Regions from separate parts of the Paenibacillus xylanilyticus genome, predicted to be linked through region 2. Evidence: riboswitches for the same ligand, from Rfam matches in the RefSeq annotation. Region 2 holds a riboswitch; each other region holds the start of a gene.
The links. A riboswitch is a leader RNA that binds a small molecule or an ion and turns the genes downstream of it on or off. The one in region 2 is predicted to bind thiamine pyrophosphate.
Positions count from the first base shown of each region.

Region 1: linked by a shared signal. The riboswitch ahead of F4V51_RS17470 (thiamine phosphate synthase) and the one ahead of thiC (phosphomethylpyrimidine synthase ThiC) in region 2 are both predicted to bind thiamine pyrophosphate.
Region 3: linked by a shared signal. The riboswitch ahead of F4V51_RS02210 (ABC transporter substrate-binding protein) and the one ahead of thiC (phosphomethylpyrimidine synthase ThiC) in region 2 are both predicted to bind thiamine pyrophosphate.

Region 1 is NZ_CP044310.1:3,969,554-3,975,966, reverse strand. It holds gene F4V51_RS17475 (ABC-F family ATP-binding cassette domain-containing protein) at 2-1,552, shown strand; TPP riboswitch at 1,662-1,771, shown strand; gene F4V51_RS17470 (thiamine phosphate synthase) at 2,006-2,632, shown strand; gene thiO (glycine oxidase ThiO) at 2,662-3,894, shown strand; gene thiS (sulfur carrier protein ThiS) at 3,891-4,094, shown strand; gene F4V51_RS17455 (thiazole synthase) at 4,098-4,865, shown strand; gene F4V51_RS17450 (ThiF family adenylyltransferase) at 4,862-5,911, shown strand; gene F4V51_RS17445 (response regulator transcription factor) at 6,071-6,413, shown strand, end outside.
Region 2 is NZ_CP044310.1:682,489-688,901, forward strand. It holds gene F4V51_RS03220 (Fe-Mn family superoxide dismutase) at 1-395, opposite strand, end outside; gene F4V51_RS03225 (alpha/beta hydrolase) at 556-1,581, opposite strand; gene F4V51_RS03230 (IclR family transcriptional regulator) at 1,942-2,685, shown strand; TPP riboswitch at 2,808-2,921, shown strand; gene thiC (phosphomethylpyrimidine synthase ThiC) at 3,276-5,081, shown strand; gene F4V51_RS03240 (hypothetical protein) at 5,166-5,855, opposite strand; gene F4V51_RS03245 (hypothetical protein) at 6,046-6,213, opposite strand.
Region 3 is NZ_CP044310.1:454,414-460,826, forward strand. It holds gene F4V51_RS02195 (ABC transporter ATP-binding protein) at 1-181, opposite strand, end outside; gene F4V51_RS02200 (ABC transporter permease) at 225-983, opposite strand; gene F4V51_RS02205 (MTH1187 family thiamine-binding protein) at 983-1,273, opposite strand; gene F4V51_RS02210 (ABC transporter substrate-binding protein) at 1,495-2,535, opposite strand; TPP riboswitch at 2,747-2,859, opposite strand; gene F4V51_RS02215 (VOC family protein) at 3,064-3,450, opposite strand; gene F4V51_RS02220 (DUF2798 domain-containing protein) at 3,623-4,123, shown strand; gene F4V51_RS02225 (MFS transporter) at 4,359-5,591, opposite strand; gene serS (serine--tRNA ligase) at 5,967-6,413, shown strand, end outside.

The sequences.
Region 1 (6,413 bases), 3.2 Mb from region 2:
CATGAGTTTATTGTCAGTGGAAAACGTCAGTCACAATTTTGGTGACCGCACGTTATTTAAAAATGTATCTTTTCGTTTACTTGCAGGAGAGCGTGTAGGCCTGGTTGGAGCTAATGGTGTAGGAAAGTCCACTTTAATGAACATTTTGACCGGAAAATTGCTGAAAGACAGCGGGAAAGTAGAGTGGACACCAAAGGTCCGGTACGGATATTTGGACCAGCATACCAAGCTGACTCCTGGCAAAACAATCCGTGACGTTTTAAAAGATGCCTTCCTTCCCCTGCTTGAGCTGGAAAAGGAAATGATGGCCATTACAGACCAGATGGCTGATGCAGATCCAGACCAGCTTGAAAAATTGCTGGAAGAAATGGGTGAAATCCAGGAGCAGCTTGAGCAGGGCGATTTTTATTTGATTGATGTAAAAGTGGAAGAAATGGCAAATGGCCTCGGATTATCCGCTATTGGGCTTGATCGTGACGTCGCTGCACTAAGCGGGGGACAACGGACGAAAGTATTGCTCGCCAAGTTGCTGCTCGAGAAACCGACGGCTCTTTTGCTGGACGAGCCAACCAACTACCTGGACGTAGAGCACATCGAATGGTTAACACGATATTTAAAAGATTATCCTTATGCATTCATCCTGATTTCGCATGATACGGAGTTCATGAATGAAGTCGTTAACGTCATTTACCATCTGGAATTTGCTAAATTGACGCGTTATGCTGCCAACTACAATAAGTTTCTCGAAATGGCCGATATGCAAAAAGCTCAACATATCGATGCTTATGAGAAACAGCAGGAATATATTAAGAAACAGGAAGATTTCATTCAGCGTAACAAGGCAAGAGCCTCCACATCCGGACGTGCCAAAAGCCGCGAGAAGCAGCTGGGCAAGATTGAACGAATCGATCGCCCGGATGAAGCGGCAAAACCGACATTTAAATTCAAAGATGCCCGTGCCAGCAGCAAAACAGTATTCGAGGGAATTGATTTTGAGATTGGTTATTCCTACCCTTTGCTGCCTAAAATGACAATGACAATCGAACGTGGTGAGAAGATAGCCATTGTTGGATGTAATGGTGTAGGTAAGTCGACGCTGCTTAAAACCATCTTGGGGAAAATACCTCCGATTAGCGGTAAAACGTTTCTGGGGGATTATCTGGAGACGGCTTATTTTGAACAGGAAGTCCGTGCTGGCAATATTACACCGATTGAAGATGTGTGGAACGAATTCTCCCATCTGACACAGAATGAAGTACGAGGACATTTGGCACGCTGCGGTTTGAAAAACGAGCACATCACTCGTCCGCTGAGTGCGCTTAGCGGGGGAGAACAAGCGAAAGTGCGCTTGTGCAAGCTTCTGATGCGTGAAAGCAATTGGATCCTGTTTGATGAACCAACAAACCACCTGGATGTAACAGCAAAAGCGGAACTAAAACGAGCTCTGCAAGAGTTTAAAGGTACAGTACTGCTCGTTTCGCATGAACCTGAATTTTATCAGGATTGGGTCACCAAAACATGGGACGTCGAAGCCTGGTCTGAGAAAAACTAATTGTTCCGCAGCAATGAAGTGCTCTAGAATCAAAATATTCATCGACAAGAGTTTGAAAAATCAACGGTGACAAAAAAAGGTGTCTATGGTAACATAGGCTACAACTTCATACGATCACTAGGGGGGCCGCTCGTTGCGGCTGAGATGGAATAATGCGATTCCGGACCCTTTGCACCTGATCTGGATTATACCAGCGTAGGGAAGTGGCGCGTTTTAGTTAATGATATGGGCAAATTAATATTCGATTTTGAAGCGAATGTGAATGCTCAGAAGTGGAACATGAAGGTGTCTCGTATATGGTTTAATAGCTTGTATACCTGACAACTGGCATGTAAAGCTCATTTAACTAACTTGACATGTTATCGCGGCCACTCCCTACGGGAGTGGCTTTTTTGTGCTTACATATTGTGACGGCAGGGAAGGTGAAACCAAACGGATATCTCTAGGAAACTTGTGAATTCATTATCGTTTGAGCTGCATGCTGTTTCGCCGGGCATAGGGGATGAAAAACGTTTTGTAAAGATTGCAACGAATTTATGGCCCTGGCTTGACTATATTCACATCCGGGAGAAACATTTAACCACTGAACAAAAAATCCAATGGGCGTACAGTTTGCTGTACGCAGGAATTCCAGCTGATAGGATCGTGATCAATGGTCTATGTGAGTTGAATGAGTTGGAGAAACATGTAGCATTTCAGAGGGTTCATTGGGGCCAGTCCAATTTGGCGACTATCCAAGGCAGCAGCCTGAACAAAAGCGATCGACTTCGTCTCGGCATTTCTGTTCACTCTCTTCACGAAGCTAGAGTAGCTGAAGAACGGGGAGCAGATTACCTCTTTTATGGTCATGTATTTTCCTCCAGCAGTAAACCTGGGAGCAAGCCGAGAGGGCTATCTGCACTGTCTGAAATATGCTCAGCTGTTTCCGTTCCCGTAATTGCCATTGGCGGTATTGGACCGGCAAACATAGCAGCTGTACGTGCAGCCGGAGCAAGTGGTGCGGCAGTAATATCATCTATCTGGACCAGTGATAATCCGCAACGCGCAGCAGCAGCCTTGAGGCAGGCTATTGAACGGTAGAAAATAAGACGGAACGCGGGGGTGAATGAATGAGCGGAGAAGCCAGAGGGCGAAGACGAAGTGGCAGACTTTACCGAAATGCAGCAGCTTTTACGGCCCAATTACGTGGAGAACTTCGTGGCAAGCTTCATGCCGAAACGATTGTTGTGGGAGGCGGCATTATAGGTTGTGCCATCGCGTATGAGCTAGCTTCACGAGGTAAAGAAGTGATTTTAATCGAGCGTGCACGTATTGCAGGTGAGACATCTTCTGCCGCAGCGGGCATGTTAGCTGCAGACAGCGAGACGTTTCATACTACTCTGATGTCAAAGCTAGCATATGAAAGTAGAAAACGACTGCATCAGCAAAGAGAACAGCTTCAACGACTAAGCGGCATTGAAATTGGCCTGCAGCAGAATGGATTCATTACACCATTTCGAAATGAAGACGAGATGAAAAAGTATTGCGATAACAGAAGAAGTACAGATTTGCTTACAGAGCAAATGTGGTGGGATCATTCCAATCTTCAACGTGAAGCCCCGTGGATAAGCAAGGAAACTTTCGGGGCTCTGTATAGAGCTTCAGAAAGTGAACTTCTTCCTGTCAATTTGGCACATGCCTATGCGGGCGCAGCTCAAACAATGGGCGCCAAAGTAATCGAAGGTGTACAGAATGTAAGTCTATCTGCCGATTCGAGCGGAATCCAGGCTGTGGAAACGTCGATTGGAAGATTAACGTGTAAGCAGGTTGTTGTCGCAGCTGGATTACAAGGTGGAGAGATATTGAAGCAGGTGGGTCTTCACCTGCCCACTCTTCCAGTGAAAGGTGAAATTGCAGCAATTCAATATGCGAAACATGATGCAGATTACAGACCTGACAAGACGGTTTATGCAGATAATGTATACATTGTCCCCAAAGCAAACGGAGAAGTTTGGATCGGAGCAACCAGTTTACCAGGACACTCGGATCGGGATGTAACTGTTGAAGGTATTCAAAAGCTGCTTACATCCGCAGCTGGCTGGGTCCCTGGAATTCAGCAAGCCCAGTTTATCCGTGCTTGGGCAGGGGTTCGACCAGCGACTCCTGACGGTTTGCCTTATCTGGGAGCTTATAAAAGCATACCTGGGCTATATGCCGCATTTGGACATTACAGAAATGGCATCTTACTGAGCGCAATAACCGGCAGTCTGATGGCTGATTTGATTGCTGGCCATTCTTCGGAGGAGCTTGGCATTGATGAATTGAGTCCGGAGCGTTTGAGCAGAAAGGAGATTATGCAGTGAACATCATCGTAAACGGGCAGAGCATGAACATTGATGAAGATTTGAATCATGTGGATCAGCTGCTGCAATCTTTTAATTTGCAGGTGAAAACTGTGGTGGTTGAGTTAAATCGCCAAATTCTGATGAGGGAGCACCATGCATCGACTGTTTTAAGAGACGGAGACCGAATTGAGATCGTACATTTTGTGGGAGGCGGTTAAAACATGCTGAAGATAGGACATCATTCATTTCTTTCCAGATTGTTGTTGGGTACGGGCAAATTTGAGGATTTGGATATACAGAGTCAAGCGGTAGAAGCGTCAGGAACCGAAGTGCTGACTTTTGCTGTTCGACGCCTGAACTTGGAAGATCGGGATAAACGCCACTTCCTTGATACACTCGATTTGAAGCGATTCACGTTACTTCCTAATACCGCAGGTGCTTCCACTGCAGAAGAGGCCGTCCGAATCGCTGAACTTGCCCGTGCCTCAGGACTTTGTGATATGATAAAAGTAGAAGTGATCGGAGATGGAGTCACGCTGCTGCCAGATCCGATCGAAACGTACAAGGCCTGCGAGATCTTGCTGGGAAAAGGCTTCATCGTACTGCCTTATATCTCGGATGATGTGATTTTAGCCAAACGGCTGCAGCAGCTTGGGGTTCATGCAGTCATGCCAGGTGCTTCACCGATCGGAGCTGGGAGAGGCATTATCAACCCGTACAACCTGGAAATCATAATCGAGCAAGCGGTAGTTCCTGTAATTGTGGATGCGGGATTGCGGTCCCCCAAAGATGCTGCTTATGCCATGGAGCTTGGGGCGGATGGTGTGCTGCTGAATACGGCGGTGTCCGGTTCGGGAAACCCGGTTAAAATGGCAAAAGCAATGCGAATGGGAGTTGAGGCGGGAAGACTTGCTTATGAAGCAGGTATGATACCCGTTAAGCGTTATGCAGCAGCCAGCAGTCCGGCGGAAGGAATGGTTCATACATGATAGAAGAAACAAATTCAACGGAGCAAAGTGATCGATATTCGAGACAGGAACGATACGCTCCGCTTGGCAAAGAAGGTCAGCGAAGACTAAACAACAGCAGGGTTGTTATCGTGGGGGCCGGTGCACTGGGAACCGGCATTGCAGAGACGCTCGCCAGATCAGGTATTGGACACATTACCATTGCGGACCGGGACTATGTGGAATGGAGCAACCTGCAGCGACAGCAGCTCTATGTTGAGCAGGATGCAGCTCAGCGAATGCCAAAAGCGATGGCAGCCCAAAAACGCCTGCGTGATATCAACTCCTCGGTTGTCATTGAAGGCAAGGTGATGGATGTCCGTGCAGACGAGCTGGAGGATCTCATTCAAAATGCAGATCTCATCATGGATGCCACGGATAATTTTGATACAAGGCTGCTGCTTAATGACATGTCCCAGAAATACCGCATTCCCTGGATTTATGGGGGGTGTGTGGGGAGTTATGGTATCACCTATACATTCCTGCCTGGGGATACCCCTTGTCTGAACTGTTTACTTGGCGAGGTACCGCTCGGTGGAGATACTTGCGATACATCGGGGATTATACCCCAGGCTGTGCAGATGGTAACGGCGAACCAGACAGCAGAAGCGATGAAGCTTCTTAGCGGTAATGAAGGTGCGCTGCGGCGTAAGCTGTTGTCGTTTGATGTATGGCGGAATGAGTACATATCCATAAATGTGGATGGGGCCAAAAAAGCAGATTGCCCTTCCTGCGGAAATACCGCTTCTTATCCTTACCTTTCCGCTGCCAATCTGGAGAAAACCGATGTGTTATGCGGTAGGGATACGGTACAGATTCGTCCTTCTCGCTCCATGAAGCTGAATCTTCAAGATACGGCTGAGCGTCTGAGAAGGCTTGATGAAGGACCAGTTGAAGTCAATCCGTTCCTGATCTCTTTTAAGACAGGGGTGCATCGATTGGTTATTTTTCAGGATGGACGTGTTTTGGTTCATGGTACAAAAGATACTGCAGAAGCTCGTACACTCGTACATCGATACTTTGGCTAAATGATTAATTTCTCGAGTCTGTTCCCTATAGGGGAATGGACTTTTTCGTTTTACGGCATGCTAAACAAACAAAGGTTGCTGTACTTCAGGTGAAAATGATTAGCAAATTGGTCATGTTACACCTTGTCAGCGGTATGAGACAGGCCGGGTGAAAACGAAATGAAAACGTCCATTTTACTTATTGGTGCCGAAGACCGAACGAACTCGATTAAGGAAGTGTTGTGTACCGAAAGTTACTCCGTTTTTGATATTAAGTGGGAAGAACTGTATCAGGAACAGGATGCTGGGCTGGAAACCTGCAGCATGATTATTGGCGTAGTGGATGAGGAGCATGACAATTCCATTGTGGAGGAACTGCAATGGCTAATGGAGTACAAGGAAGGCGTCGTACCAATTGTCGTGATTACACCACAGGCAACCCCGGAACAGATCGTCGCTTGGCTTGATCAAGGCGCGAATGATGTCATTGTTGAACCGTTTCAGTGGAAAATCGTGATGGCGA
Region 2 (6,413 bases):
AGGAAATATTCCGATTCGCGAATAAAGTGCAGAATGACTGCCTTGGCGAGCGGGACAGCTTGCACAGCAGCACTTTGCTCGAGCAGGACGTACAGCTGCCTGATGAACTCCCGCGATTGTGAACGTGCAGAGGCGATAAGCTGCTCTACGCTTCCGATGATGTAAGGGGCAGGCGGATGGGTTCCGGGTAACAACTGTTTCAACAGCTGGTTGGCTGCCTTCTCGGTATTTTCAAATGTCACTGCCCATTCTTCAAGCAGCTTTACATAAGTGGGCTCCAGATCGGGAACCAGTGCCCGAATAACAAGCGTATGCTCTTTCTCCTGCTCCTTCCAGAATCTGATCTCTTCCAGGATGCGCAGAGGCAGCAAGGGTCCATAGCCAGACCAATTCATATGCGGCAAACCTCCATTCAATTCAATTGTCATAGCAGCCCTTCAAGGGATACACTGTGATTCACCATTTATAATCGTCCCAAAAGTATATTCTCCTGCCATGTTGTCCTATGTGTGCATAAAAAAAGAGCCCCATAGGGGCTCTGATCACCGGAAGATTCTATTCACCGGTATTGGTATTTTCCACATCGTCGCTGCTTGTCTTCGTCACATGACTCAGGAACGTAGAGACACGGCGGAGATACTCCTTCGGATGTTCCCGGAAGATCAGCTCATGATGTGCGTCCTGTACGATCCATTCCTCTGAGTAGGTGTTCGTCTGGTTGGCGGCGAGAAGCTCGGCGATTGGATAGGGTGCCTTCTCATCCTCCGTCCCGTGAATGAAGAAGATCGGGAACGGATAGTCTTTCTTTTTGACTTCCTGATACGGAATCTGCTGTAATCCGGTGCCATTCAGAACCGGGAATAACAGATTCATGATCTGCAGAGTTGGTTGTCGCGGCAGATCAATCTGGTTATGAATGTTGTGATACAGCGTATCCGGCTCTAGCAGGAAGGTGCTGTCGAGAATCATGGCATCCACGTTCTCGGTTAGCAGACCCGTCTGTAATGCTGTGCCTGCGCCCATCGAGAATCCCCAGACAACAAGCTCCTGAGCACCGCGCTGCTTGGCGAACTGAATGGCACCAAGCAATTGCTGGGACTCGGCTTTGCCTCCTGTAGCGACTGCCTTGTTCACCTGTGAGGCGAAACCATAGTCAAACATCACGACATTGAACCCGAGCTGGTGGGCATAGTGTGCCAGGTCATACATGGGAACCCAGGTTTCCTCACGATTGGCCCCATATCCATGACTGAAGATAATGGTTTTGTTGACATCCGTGTCTGCGGGGATATACCAGCCCTGCATCGTACGGCTGCCATCTGCTGCCGGGAACGTGATATCCTCATACTTCATGTTCTTGGCCTGCATTGGATTGGAGAACACGGGAGCTACGGTCGGGTTGGATAATACCCAGGCAATATAACCGTGTAGGGCAATGAAACAAAAGAGCAGAAAAAATACAACGGAGAGCAGCAACGCTACGATAATATGTTTGAACCGGATCAGCCTCGGTGATAACGAAGAAGGCAGATCGGACACTTTCGTTTGCAGCGGGGCTTCGCTCTGGGATGTCGGAAACATGATTGCCCCTCCTTATTAAGATCAATTGAAGATAACAACGAGTTCAGATCAGATAATATATCTTGGTGTCCTTGCTGACATGACAGCAAAGTCTTGCTTATATATCTTTATCGTATGTTTCCATATAGTCAAAGTCAATTGATTGGAGGCATTTGTTACGCAATTGTTATATAGTCCAAAAGATATATGGTTAACATTTCCTGATGGTGCAAATTGCAGGGGATTTAGTCTTATAAAAAGAAAATATTTACACTTCTTAACGTCATGATTTGGCTCATTTTGGTTTACAGATGAGATCGTTTCTCATATAATTTATGTAACCAAGTTTCATGTGATGAAACATGAGGAGGGCATTATGCCATGGAAGACCGCAAATTAACCGTCCGGGCTGTGGAACGGGCGCTGGATATATTATTATGTTTTACCACACGGAGCGATCTTGGACTCACGGAAATTGCGAGTCAGATTGGTTTGCACAAAAGTACGGTTCACCGTCTGATGGCAACGCTGGAGGAGAAGGGCTTTGTCATTCGTGATGCGGCCACTGAGAAATACAGGCTCGGGATTCGAATCTGGGAGCTGTCTGCTCATATGTCCCGCAGTGATGACCCTGCCATTTTGCTGCTTCCTGCGATGGAGCGGCTCAGAGATCGTTTGGGAGAAACAGTCAGTCTGTACCTGCGGGATGGCAGTGAGCGTATCCGTATTCAGGCTGTTCAGAGTGATCAGGCCATCCGGCGGGTGGCTCCGGTTGGTGTCCGTCTTCCTCTATCGGTAGGGGCTTCCAGCAAAGTACTCATGGCATTTGCGACGGAAGAAGACCGGGAGGAACTGATGAATGGCCCCGAATGGCCCGTATTTATCGATCCCGAAGTTTATCTGGCCCAGATGGGCGATATTCGGGAGAATGGATATGCGACCAGCTACGAAGAACGTGAGCCTGGAGCGGCTGCAGTATCCGTTCCTATTATGGATCGTAAGGGGAATATTGCTGCTGCGCTATCCGTATCGGGTCCCGTTAGCCGCCTGTCCCAGGAAACTTTGCACGAATATGCACCTGTACTTAAGGAAGCAGCTGCGCAGATGGGCCTCATGTTGGCCTGATCCGGCATGCAATGGAAGATAAAGGGTTGTATTTCTGACTGGCTTGCGCTAGTCTGTAATGGACAGCTCAGCGGGGCTGGAATGAATTGAATATGGAACTGCGGTACACATACCGCAACTGTTAACGTTACTGGGGGAGTCCGAATTGTCCGGACTGAGACGGGATCGCATGAGATTCCGGACCCTTTGCACCTGATCTGGATCATACCAGCGTAGGGAAGTAATCGGCGATATAACCACGAACACCTGCATAATTTAGCCTTTGGCATGTCTCCACTTGTGGGAGCTTGGCATCAGGCTTGTTATGGGTGATGGACATAAGCCGGTTCCCTCGGGAACCGGCTTTTTTATATACAGCGTCAAGCGATCATCCTCAGCAGAGGGGAGTTGTCTTCTTTTGCGGGAGAGCTGGAGTTGGGTATAACCCACTTATGCCTGTGCCAGATTCTGTCTACGCTATGCCGCTGTAATGTTCTTTCTTCGGAAGTTGGCCGTTCTTTTCTTGCCTATGCGTGGATGATATGGAACGAGTGCATGAGCAATCAAACTGGCCCAACCATGGGATGACCAACGAGGAGGAAGAGGTAGCGATGAGCACAAACAACAGAACAACAGCACAGGAACATGCAGAGCAGGGGTTGGAAAAAGGAACAGTGGCGGCTGGGCGGGTCCAACCGTTTCCCGGCAGCCGCAAAGTTTACATTCAGGGCTCACGACCGGACATTGCCGTACCCGAGCGTGAAATTGCCCTTCATGACACGAATACCCCCCAAGGGGTGGAGCATAACGAGCCGCTGCGCGTGTACGATACGAGCGGCCCTATGACGGATCCCGGATTTCACGCCGATATCCGGTCAGGTCTGCCAGCTTTGCGTGCACGATGGATTACGGAACGAAACGATGTAGAGGCGTACCAGGGACGTACCGTCAAACCGGAGGATAACGGGCTGAAGCCTGGAGGGAAGAGAACCGGAGCGGAAGAATATCCAGGCCTCCGCGGCAAACCGCTGCGTGCACAATCCGGACGCTGTGTCACCCAGATGCATTATGCGAGGCAGGGCATTATTACGCCTGAGATGGAGTTTGCAGCTATCCGTGAGGGCGTAGAGCCGGAGTTCGTCCGGCAGGAGCTGGCGAGCGGCAGGGCTATTCTGCCATCGAATATTAATCATCCCGAGAGCGAACCGATGCTGATCGGACGTCATTTCCACGTGAAGATCAACGCCAATATCGGCAACTCTGCCGTATCCTCTTCGATTGAAGAAGAAGTGGAGAAAATGACTTGGGCGGTACGCTGGGGTTCGGATACGGTAATGGATCTCTCCACAGGCAAGGATATTCATACGACGAGGGAATGGATTATCCGCAATTCTCCGGTGCCGATCGGGACGGTGCCGCTGTATCAGGCGCTGGAGAAGGTGAATGGCGAAGCCGAGGCACTCACCTGGGAGTTATACCGGGATACGCTCGTTGAGCAGGCCGAGCAGGGTGTGGATTACTTTACAATCCATGCAGGCGTGCTGCTGCGTTACATACCGATGACGGCCAAACGGATGACCGGCATTGTATCCAGAGGTGGTTCCATTATGGCGGCATGGTGCCTTGCACACCATCAGGAAAACTTTTTGTACACGCATTTTGAGGAAATCTGTGAAATCATGAAAAGGTATGATGTAGCCTTCTCTCTCGGAGATGGACTCCGCCCGGGCAGCATCTATGATGCCAATGATGAAGCCCAGATGGCTGAACTTGCTACGCTTGGTGAACTGACACAGATTGCGTGGAAGCATGATGTGCAGGTGATGATTGAGGGGCCAGGACATGTGCCGATGCACAAGATTAAGGAGAATGTCGACCTTCAGATGGAGATCTGCAAGGAAGCACCGTTTTATACACTTGGTCCGCTGACAACCGATATTGCACCAGGCTATGACCATATTACCTCAGCCATTGGAGCGGCGATGATCGGCTGGTTCGGAACGTCGATGCTCTGCTATGTGACACCAAAGGAACATCTGGGCCTGCCGAACAAAGATGATGTCCGGGAAGGCGTTATTGCTTACAAGATTGCGGCACATGCCGCTGATCTGGCCAAAGGCCATCCGCGTGCACAGCGCCGGGATGACGCGCTGTCGAAGGCCCGCTTCGAATTCCGCTGGCGGGACCAGTTCAACCTGTCATTGGACCCGGAACGTGCCCTGTCCTATCACGATGAGACACTCCCGGCTGAAGGGGCCAAGGAGGCCCATTTCTGCTCCATGTGTGGGCCTAAATTTTGCAGCATGCGCATTACGCAGGATATTCGTGCCTTTGCCGCAGTCAAGGGCTTGTCCGAGAATGAGGCTGTAGCAGCCGGGATGCAGGAGAAGGCTGAGGAATACCGTTCGCGATCCTAAGCTCGTTACAGCGCAATTTAAGCAGCCTAAGATAACTAAAAGCCGTTCTCTCCACTACTCGGAGAAGAACGGCTTTTTATAACCCTAACGCAGGCTAATATGCAATTGCTGCTCCAAATATGATGCAAGGGATGCAAGCGGGCTGTAGATCTCCGTACCTGCATTTGCTGAAGCAAGGGCAGCGGCGGGAGCCATGGACAGCTGAGCGGCAAAAATTTTTTTTTCTGGTGACTGTGCAGCAAGTTGTTGCAAGCCCGTAGTCACGGCACTCATATATCCTTCCTTATCGCCGCGCATGATCAACTCAAATGTACCGGGAATTAATGCGGCCTTCGTTCTCGAAGCGGCGGCAACGTTTGCCTGCCCGTTAGTCTCACCTTGCTGTAGCGCTTCTTGCACCCGCGCCATCGTTCCTTCAACCGTTGCTGCATTGGTAAAAGCAAGAATGTATTCCTGCGAATCCTGCTGCACCTTCTGCAGTAATGGATCATCGATACCAATAACGGGGATGGAGACATGCTGTGCTTCGCGCGCCAGTACTGCGGCAAACAGGGTACAGGTGACCAGAATGGCATCGGCATGACACTGGGCAATCCACTGTAATGTCTGGGATACCTTTTCTCGAATGATAGTCTCTGAGAAGTTCGCACCCTGTTTAAGGCGATCCAGACCGGGATCGACATAATGCACAAGTTCCACTTCATAGGGGGCGAGCGCTTCTTCAATGAGTGCGATGTTGGAGTAGTGAGCGTGATAACAGCCGATCGTGATCATAATGACATCCCCTTTGCCAATGCTTCTTTTTGTGAGTCGTGAGTGCTGCAGATATTTAATCCATTATAGAAACGCGGCCGGGAACTGTACAGTGTTAAACCAATACCAATACCAATACCAATAACCGTCTCTCCGCCAGAAGGCAGAAGGACGGTTCTATAATCAGACTCAAATATGGTCAGGTTTTCTTTTATCGCATGGAAGGAGCTGCATTCTTTTGAGCCATTTTTTGCTGCAGAATCTCGTGAAAGGATAGACCTTGAGTGTTCTCATTCTCCTTTTTGGGAGCAGTGGTCGCCGTGTTGCGCGGATATTGGTGGTGGTACGGGATCATTTGCTGAATAGGCATGCGGATCATCTTGGTTCCTCCTCTGGGTTGGATATAAGTTGAGCTTATGAACGTTACACTTAACACTGCGATTGCAGTACCCTCTTCCGATCGCTGTTATCCCCAGATTTTTTGAATTCCCTCTTTAAAGGGGAAAATCCGGTGATTGCCTATGCTTCCGATGTAGCTTTCTTGCAGAAAGCTTTTAGGCGAACGCTTCGCTTCTTCAG
Region 3 (6,413 bases), 230 kb from region 2:
ACAGCTTGTTCCGTCGTTCACGGAAGGAAGCGTGGACGTCCTGAACTTCCAGTGCAGGCAGGCTCTGCTTACCCGAATCGGAGGTAGCGGTGGAAGCAGTGCGGAGTGATTCTTCTCGAGTTGAAATTCCAGTGCTTCCGCCTGGTGCAGGTGGTGCCTGTTCGTTATATTTGAGTGTCATCTCACATTCACTTCCTAACCTTGTATAGTGCTTTTGCTGCGAATCAGCGCTTCTGTGGTCGCCAGCGAACGAGCAGCTTCTCCAGCAGGGCAATAAACAGGAAGAGCAGCAGGCTGAGCGCGACAATAATCATGATCGCAACGAATAGACGATCTGTCCGGTAAGCGGACTTCTGAAGCATCATGTAATACCCGATCCCTTTGTCGGCTCCGATCCATTCAGCAATAATGGCACCCATAACGCTGTAAGTCGCGGCAATCTTGACACCAGAGAAGATGGAAGGCAGTGCGTGCGGGAGCTCCAGCTTCCAGAAAATTGGGCCGCGTCTCGCTCCCGCCATGCGCATGTAATTCATCATGGCGGCATCCGTACGTGTCAAACCATCCATGGCTGCGACAGCAACGGGAAAGAAGCAGACCAGGATGATGGTAATCAACTTGGGCAGCAGTCCGAATCCGAACCAGATCAGCAGGAGCGGAGCGAGCGCAATTGTCGGTATATTTTGACTAAGAATAAGTAAAGGATACAGGGCAGATTTCAGAAAAGGAATCAGATGCAGTACCATGGCGATCAGCAGCCCAACCAGCGTACCGGCCGCGAAGCCAATTAACGTGAGTTGAATGGTCGCCCATGCATGCATGCCCAGACGATCTGCTTGGGAGGCTGCTTCCTGTGCGATGTCGGAAGGTGCGGGCAGCATCCATTTCTCAATATGAAACAGGGACACGGCACCCTGCCATAGGGCTATAAAGAGAATAACCGCCACAATGGGCGGCCATACACTTTTGAAGTACGTATGCATTAGCGATATTTCTCCGTCAGGGTATCCATGCTGAAGCCGTTCGGGCTATGGGCGATTTTGATCTGGGAGATGATGCTTGGACTGCCAGCCTCCACGAGCACCTCATGCATTTTACGGACAACTTCCAGCAGTTCCTCCAGCTCACCTTCCATTGTGGTATCGAGCGGATTAACCTGATATTTCAAGCCGGATTGCTGGATCACTTCGATCGCCCGATCTACATACGGATACGAATTTTCGCCATTCGGCGTTTTGGGAATCACTTGAATGCTAAGCAGTGTACTTGCCATGAGAGATCACGGCTCCTTTCGAGATGAGTAAGTAGAACATCGTGAATGTACACTTGACCACTTCGATTGCAGCACCCTCTTCCGATCGCTGTTATCACCGGATTTCTTGATTCCATTTTTAATGGGGAAATCCGGCGATAAAGGCGACCACTTTGTTTCTACAGATGGGTTCAGCACTCTTCGTTCCGGTGTACATAAAAGTCGACTTATACAGTTATATTTTATTGGGGTAAAAAATCGTTCGTATACGCTTGGGATACATCGATCTGCTCATCAAGCAGTTTTTTGCTGAACATCCAGTCCGTGTAGTTCTGCCACACTTCCTGTTTTTGCTCACCCCAGCGCGGAGCGTCATCCTTGTATTTCGGGCTCAGCCATTTCTGACTTGCCACCACAAGGTCCTTATCGAGATCAGGTACAGCCTTGATTAAAATGTCCGCAGCTTCTTCGGGATGATCAATCGCATATTGATACCCTTCAGAAGTAGCCTTCATAAATGCCTTCACCAGTTCGGGGTCGTTCTGAATGGTCTGCTCGTTCGTCACGAGTACAGGCGTGTAATAGTCCAGCGCATCGGAATAATCCTTCACATACAGCATGTCGAGGGGTTCTCCGCGCAGCTCGGCTTCAATGCCGGTCCATGCATAGAAGATCCATGCAAAATCAATGTCCCGTTTCACTGCGGTAAAAAAGTCGGCGTCGCCCATATTAATATTTTTTACTTTGGACACATCGGCGCCTTCGCCTTCCATAATGGATTGCATAACCGCTTCTTCAACGGGTGATCCCCAGCCGCCATAGGATTTGCCTTCGAAATCCTTGGGTGATTTGATTTTTCGATCCACCGGAGCGGCGAATCCAGACGTATTATGCTGAATGACAGCTGCAATGGAGACGAGCGGAACGTCCTGTGTGCGGGCCTGTGTTACGCTCTCCTGATAACTTACCCCAAAAGGAACCTCGTTTGAGGCTACCATCGTATCCGCACCGCCAGCTCCCGGCTGTACAATCTCGACATTCAAACCTTCTGCCTGGTAAAACCCTTGATCCACGGCGGCATAAAGGCCGGTGTGGTTCGTATTGGGTGTCCAGTCGAGCACGACCTTAACATCCTTCAATGCTGCGCTGTCACCTTCGCTGCTGTTTTCAGTGGTGCTGCTGCCATTCTGTCCTGCAGGTGCTGCTTCCTTGCTGCCGCATGCAGCTACGGTGACCAGTGTCATACACAAGAGCAGGAGTCCAATCATTTTACGCCATCTCATCTTGTTTTTTTCTCTCCTTCATATGGTCCGGCCAGTGGCGCGGGGTACTCCTTGGCTTCATATCCAAGCATGGTGCATAAATCCTTCGATTTATACCAGCTATGATCCGGATGACGTACTTTTTGTGTCAAAAAGATACCATCAAAAAAAGCGCCCCGTAATCCGGGACGCGTGCAGGCGTTAGAGAGGTGGCTGCAGCACATGGCTGGGCCAATTCGATATACTCCGATTCCTACGCTGGCATGATCCAGATCAGGTCTAAGGGTTAGTATCTTGATGGGATACACTCTCAGCCGGCCAATTCCGACTCCCCTGGGAAACTATGAAGTTACGGGCATTACTAGGTGTAATTATAGGCCAGAGGCCGGAATGTGTCCAGTCAGGAACTGGAGGAATAGCCAAGGGAGGATTGCTTTGGGGAATGTACCTTATATCAGGAAGGATACGCGGATCGGAATCGATATTTGTTTGAAGGCAGAGGGGTACAGGTTATTTCTGGTATGAAATATCCCTTATGCGATATATGGTTTAGCGCTGGAAAAACTCAATCCATTCCTTTTCTGGTCCATAGATGAAGAAATATCGATAGCCGTTGGGCAGCGTAATGATCTCCCCGTCGATAAACTCTGCCTCCGTAGCCTGGATACGCTTATATTCCGCATCAAGGTCCTCTACGTGGATGGCAAAATGGTGCACCGTTCCTTCGGAAGGCAGTTTATCACTGTATCCCTGAATCAATTCAATCTCCGTTTCATCACTACCATTGAAGCCAAGGAAAGCGAGTTGAATGACACCGTTCGTGTGAGTTACCCGGTCTTTCAATTCGAGTCCTACAATCTCCGTATAGAAACGCAGTGTTGTCTCCAGATCACGTACAGCAATACCGATATGGTCAATACGCTTTTGAAAACCCATCATGAAAACCTCCCAAGTTCAGAAAATTGTTTCTTACATATTAAGGGATATGATAGATTCCTAATTCCGAGTTGTCAAATGAGATTTAAATCAAATTCACAGAATGTTCACTTATGTGGAGATATTCGCGATCTTTATAATTGGCAGAGTAAACAGAGAGGATGAGAGAGAGTTGCCAACTACGAAGAAAGAGCATATTTATTTTGGCTTGATGATGTGTACAGGAATGGTCATCGTGATGATGTCCTTCAACCTGATTTACAACGGATTAATCGGTAAATTATCCCCGCTTGAATTACTGTTTCAGTTCGTTTTGTGTTTTGCCGTTGCTTTCCTGGTGGAATCCTTTATTGTCGGCCCAGTAGCCCAGAAAGCTGCCTTTTCACTGCCGTTTGACAAGTCCAACAAGCTTCTCGGTATTGTGGCCATGTCTTGCTGCATGGTTGTTGGCATGGTTTTGATCATGTCCTTATACGGTATGGCTACATCTTATTTTGCGGATCAATTGATGGGGAAACCGCTGCTCGAAACCTATCTTCACACCATTGCTCGTAACTTTAGTCTGGCCCTTCCGCTGCAGCTTTTCATTATTGGGCCCCTTATTCGTTACGTATTCCGCACATTTATTAAAGGGAAAGAAGTAGTGGCTCCCTTGATCAACAACGAGGCTTAGTAAACCTTCTGAATTTAATTTATAAATGAATGCTGATATTTTTCACTCCAAAAATGAAATAACCTGCCGCAAACTATTTCCTGGGCAATCATGATGTAGACCATTGGACCACATGAGTTTCAGTCTACATTACAATTATTGAAGCAAAAATGGCTCCAAAGCATACGCTTCGGAGCCACTTTTCATTATAGCTAAATTGGTGAATCCAAAATTTAATACGAACGCAAGACGGTAATCAAACGGAAGCTGCACGTTGTCTGTTCTGCCACTGATAAGCAACCAAGCTGATTACAAGCAGACCCCCAGCAAATAGTGCAAGCATCCATGTGGATTGATTAACGTCCAGATGATCCAGACTCCAACCGGTAAGCAGAGGCAGAATGGCGCCGCCGACTCCGCCAGATGCAATCAGGATACTGGGCGTAGACTCTTCTGTTCCTGGCAGCATTTTGCTGGCAAAAACGAGAGCAATGGAGAAAACTCCGGAAAACGCCAGTCCAAGCAGGAGAATAATTAGAAAAGCAGACCAGATCTGGTTGGTGAACGGAAAAATAGCCATAAGCAGAACAGCTGCCAGACAGCTGTACAAAATGTACACGCGATACTGGAACTTTTCAGCGATATACCCGGCGAAGAGTCTTCCAACAGACATCGCGATCCAGAAGCAGGTAACACTAAGAGCTGCCCCAGCTTCCTTCATGTTCATTTTTTCAATCAGAATGGCAGGCATGAAATTGGCAAGACTCATCTCCGTGCCGACATAGAGAAAGAAAAATGCAACGAATAGGATCATCAGGGCCAGATTACGGCCTCGGTAGGTTGAACTGGTTGTTTTACTGCCTGATGAAGACACACTATCTGAAGCTTCCATCGCATGGACGTGTCCAGCAGCGGCATCTGGCTGACGCCTGCTGAGTGCGGGATCCAGCTCCCCGAATGACATTCTGGCCCAGAAGAGAAAAGTCAGTGCTGAACAGACGGCAACGACGAGGAAGGACATGCGCCAGTACCCTGCCGAGATCAGACCGCTGGCGATAAGCGGCATGACCATGGCTCCGATACCGAATAATACTTCAAGCCTGCTCATTGCCACTGCGGTATTTTCTTTGATGGCAGCAATGATGATCGTACCGATTACGGCTTCGATCATGCCGAATCCGAAACCGGCTGCGGGTGCAATGACGAACATAAAGCCCCAGGGAGGCAGCAGCATATAGGATAACTCTGCGATGCATAGCAGAGCTGCAGCGATAAGTAATCCGCCGCGTTTGCCAAAACGACGATTTAACGGAGGAGACAACAGTACACCGCCCAGGAATCCGGCAAATTGGGCAAAGATCAGTGTTCCTCCCTGACTGTAATCTTTACCGTAATGTTCTAGTGCGACAGGCAGAATGGAACCGAGGACCACGTGTGCAAGTCCGATAAGAAAATAGGACAGACAGCCGATCCATAACAATTTTTTCATGGAGAACTCCTTCTATACCTATGTACAATTTAAGGTCAGCTACTTCGGCTCATACGTCCGAGTGCAAACAAGTCTATCATAACAGCATGTGTAAGGATTTGGTAGGACTTGCAAAGTGGTTCATGGTTCGGATATACTGAAACACAACAATTACAGATCGGAACCATGCCGTTGAAGAGCATCCAACTCGGAGGCGTTATCGCCAGGGGAGCGAATCCATCCCCAAGTTAACCGGAACCGCCCGTTATCGCGGACCAAGAGGCTGGAACAGGGTATCCTGATTCGGCAAGTTGGGTGGCACCGCGAGCAGAGCGCTCCTCGTCCCAAGGGATGAGGGCGCTCTTTGCATTTTTTTAGCCAAAGGAGACGGTGACCATGTTGGACATGAAGTGGATTCGGGCCCATGCAGATGAAGTGCAGGCGGCAGCAGACGGGAAGAAAATTAATATTAGCATTCGTGCATTGCTGGAGCGGGATGAGGAGCGCAGAGCGCTTTTGCAGGAAACAGAAGAAGGACGCAGAATGCGGAACACCTTATCAGCGGATATCGGAAAATTGATGCAATCCGGGGACCGTGAACAGGCCGAAGGATTGAGAATTCAGGTGAAACAGCTGAACGAGAAGCTGGAAGAGGTCGAAGCGAAGCTTGCGGGCGTGCAGGAGGAAGTGACCCGGCTGCAATGGCTGGTGCCTAATGTCGTATCACCGGATACGCCGGTTGGAGCATCGGACGAGGATAATGTGGAGCTGCGACGTGTGGGGGAAACACCGACATTCGCTTACACAGCCAAGGACCATGTGGAGCTCGGGGAGCTTCATGAT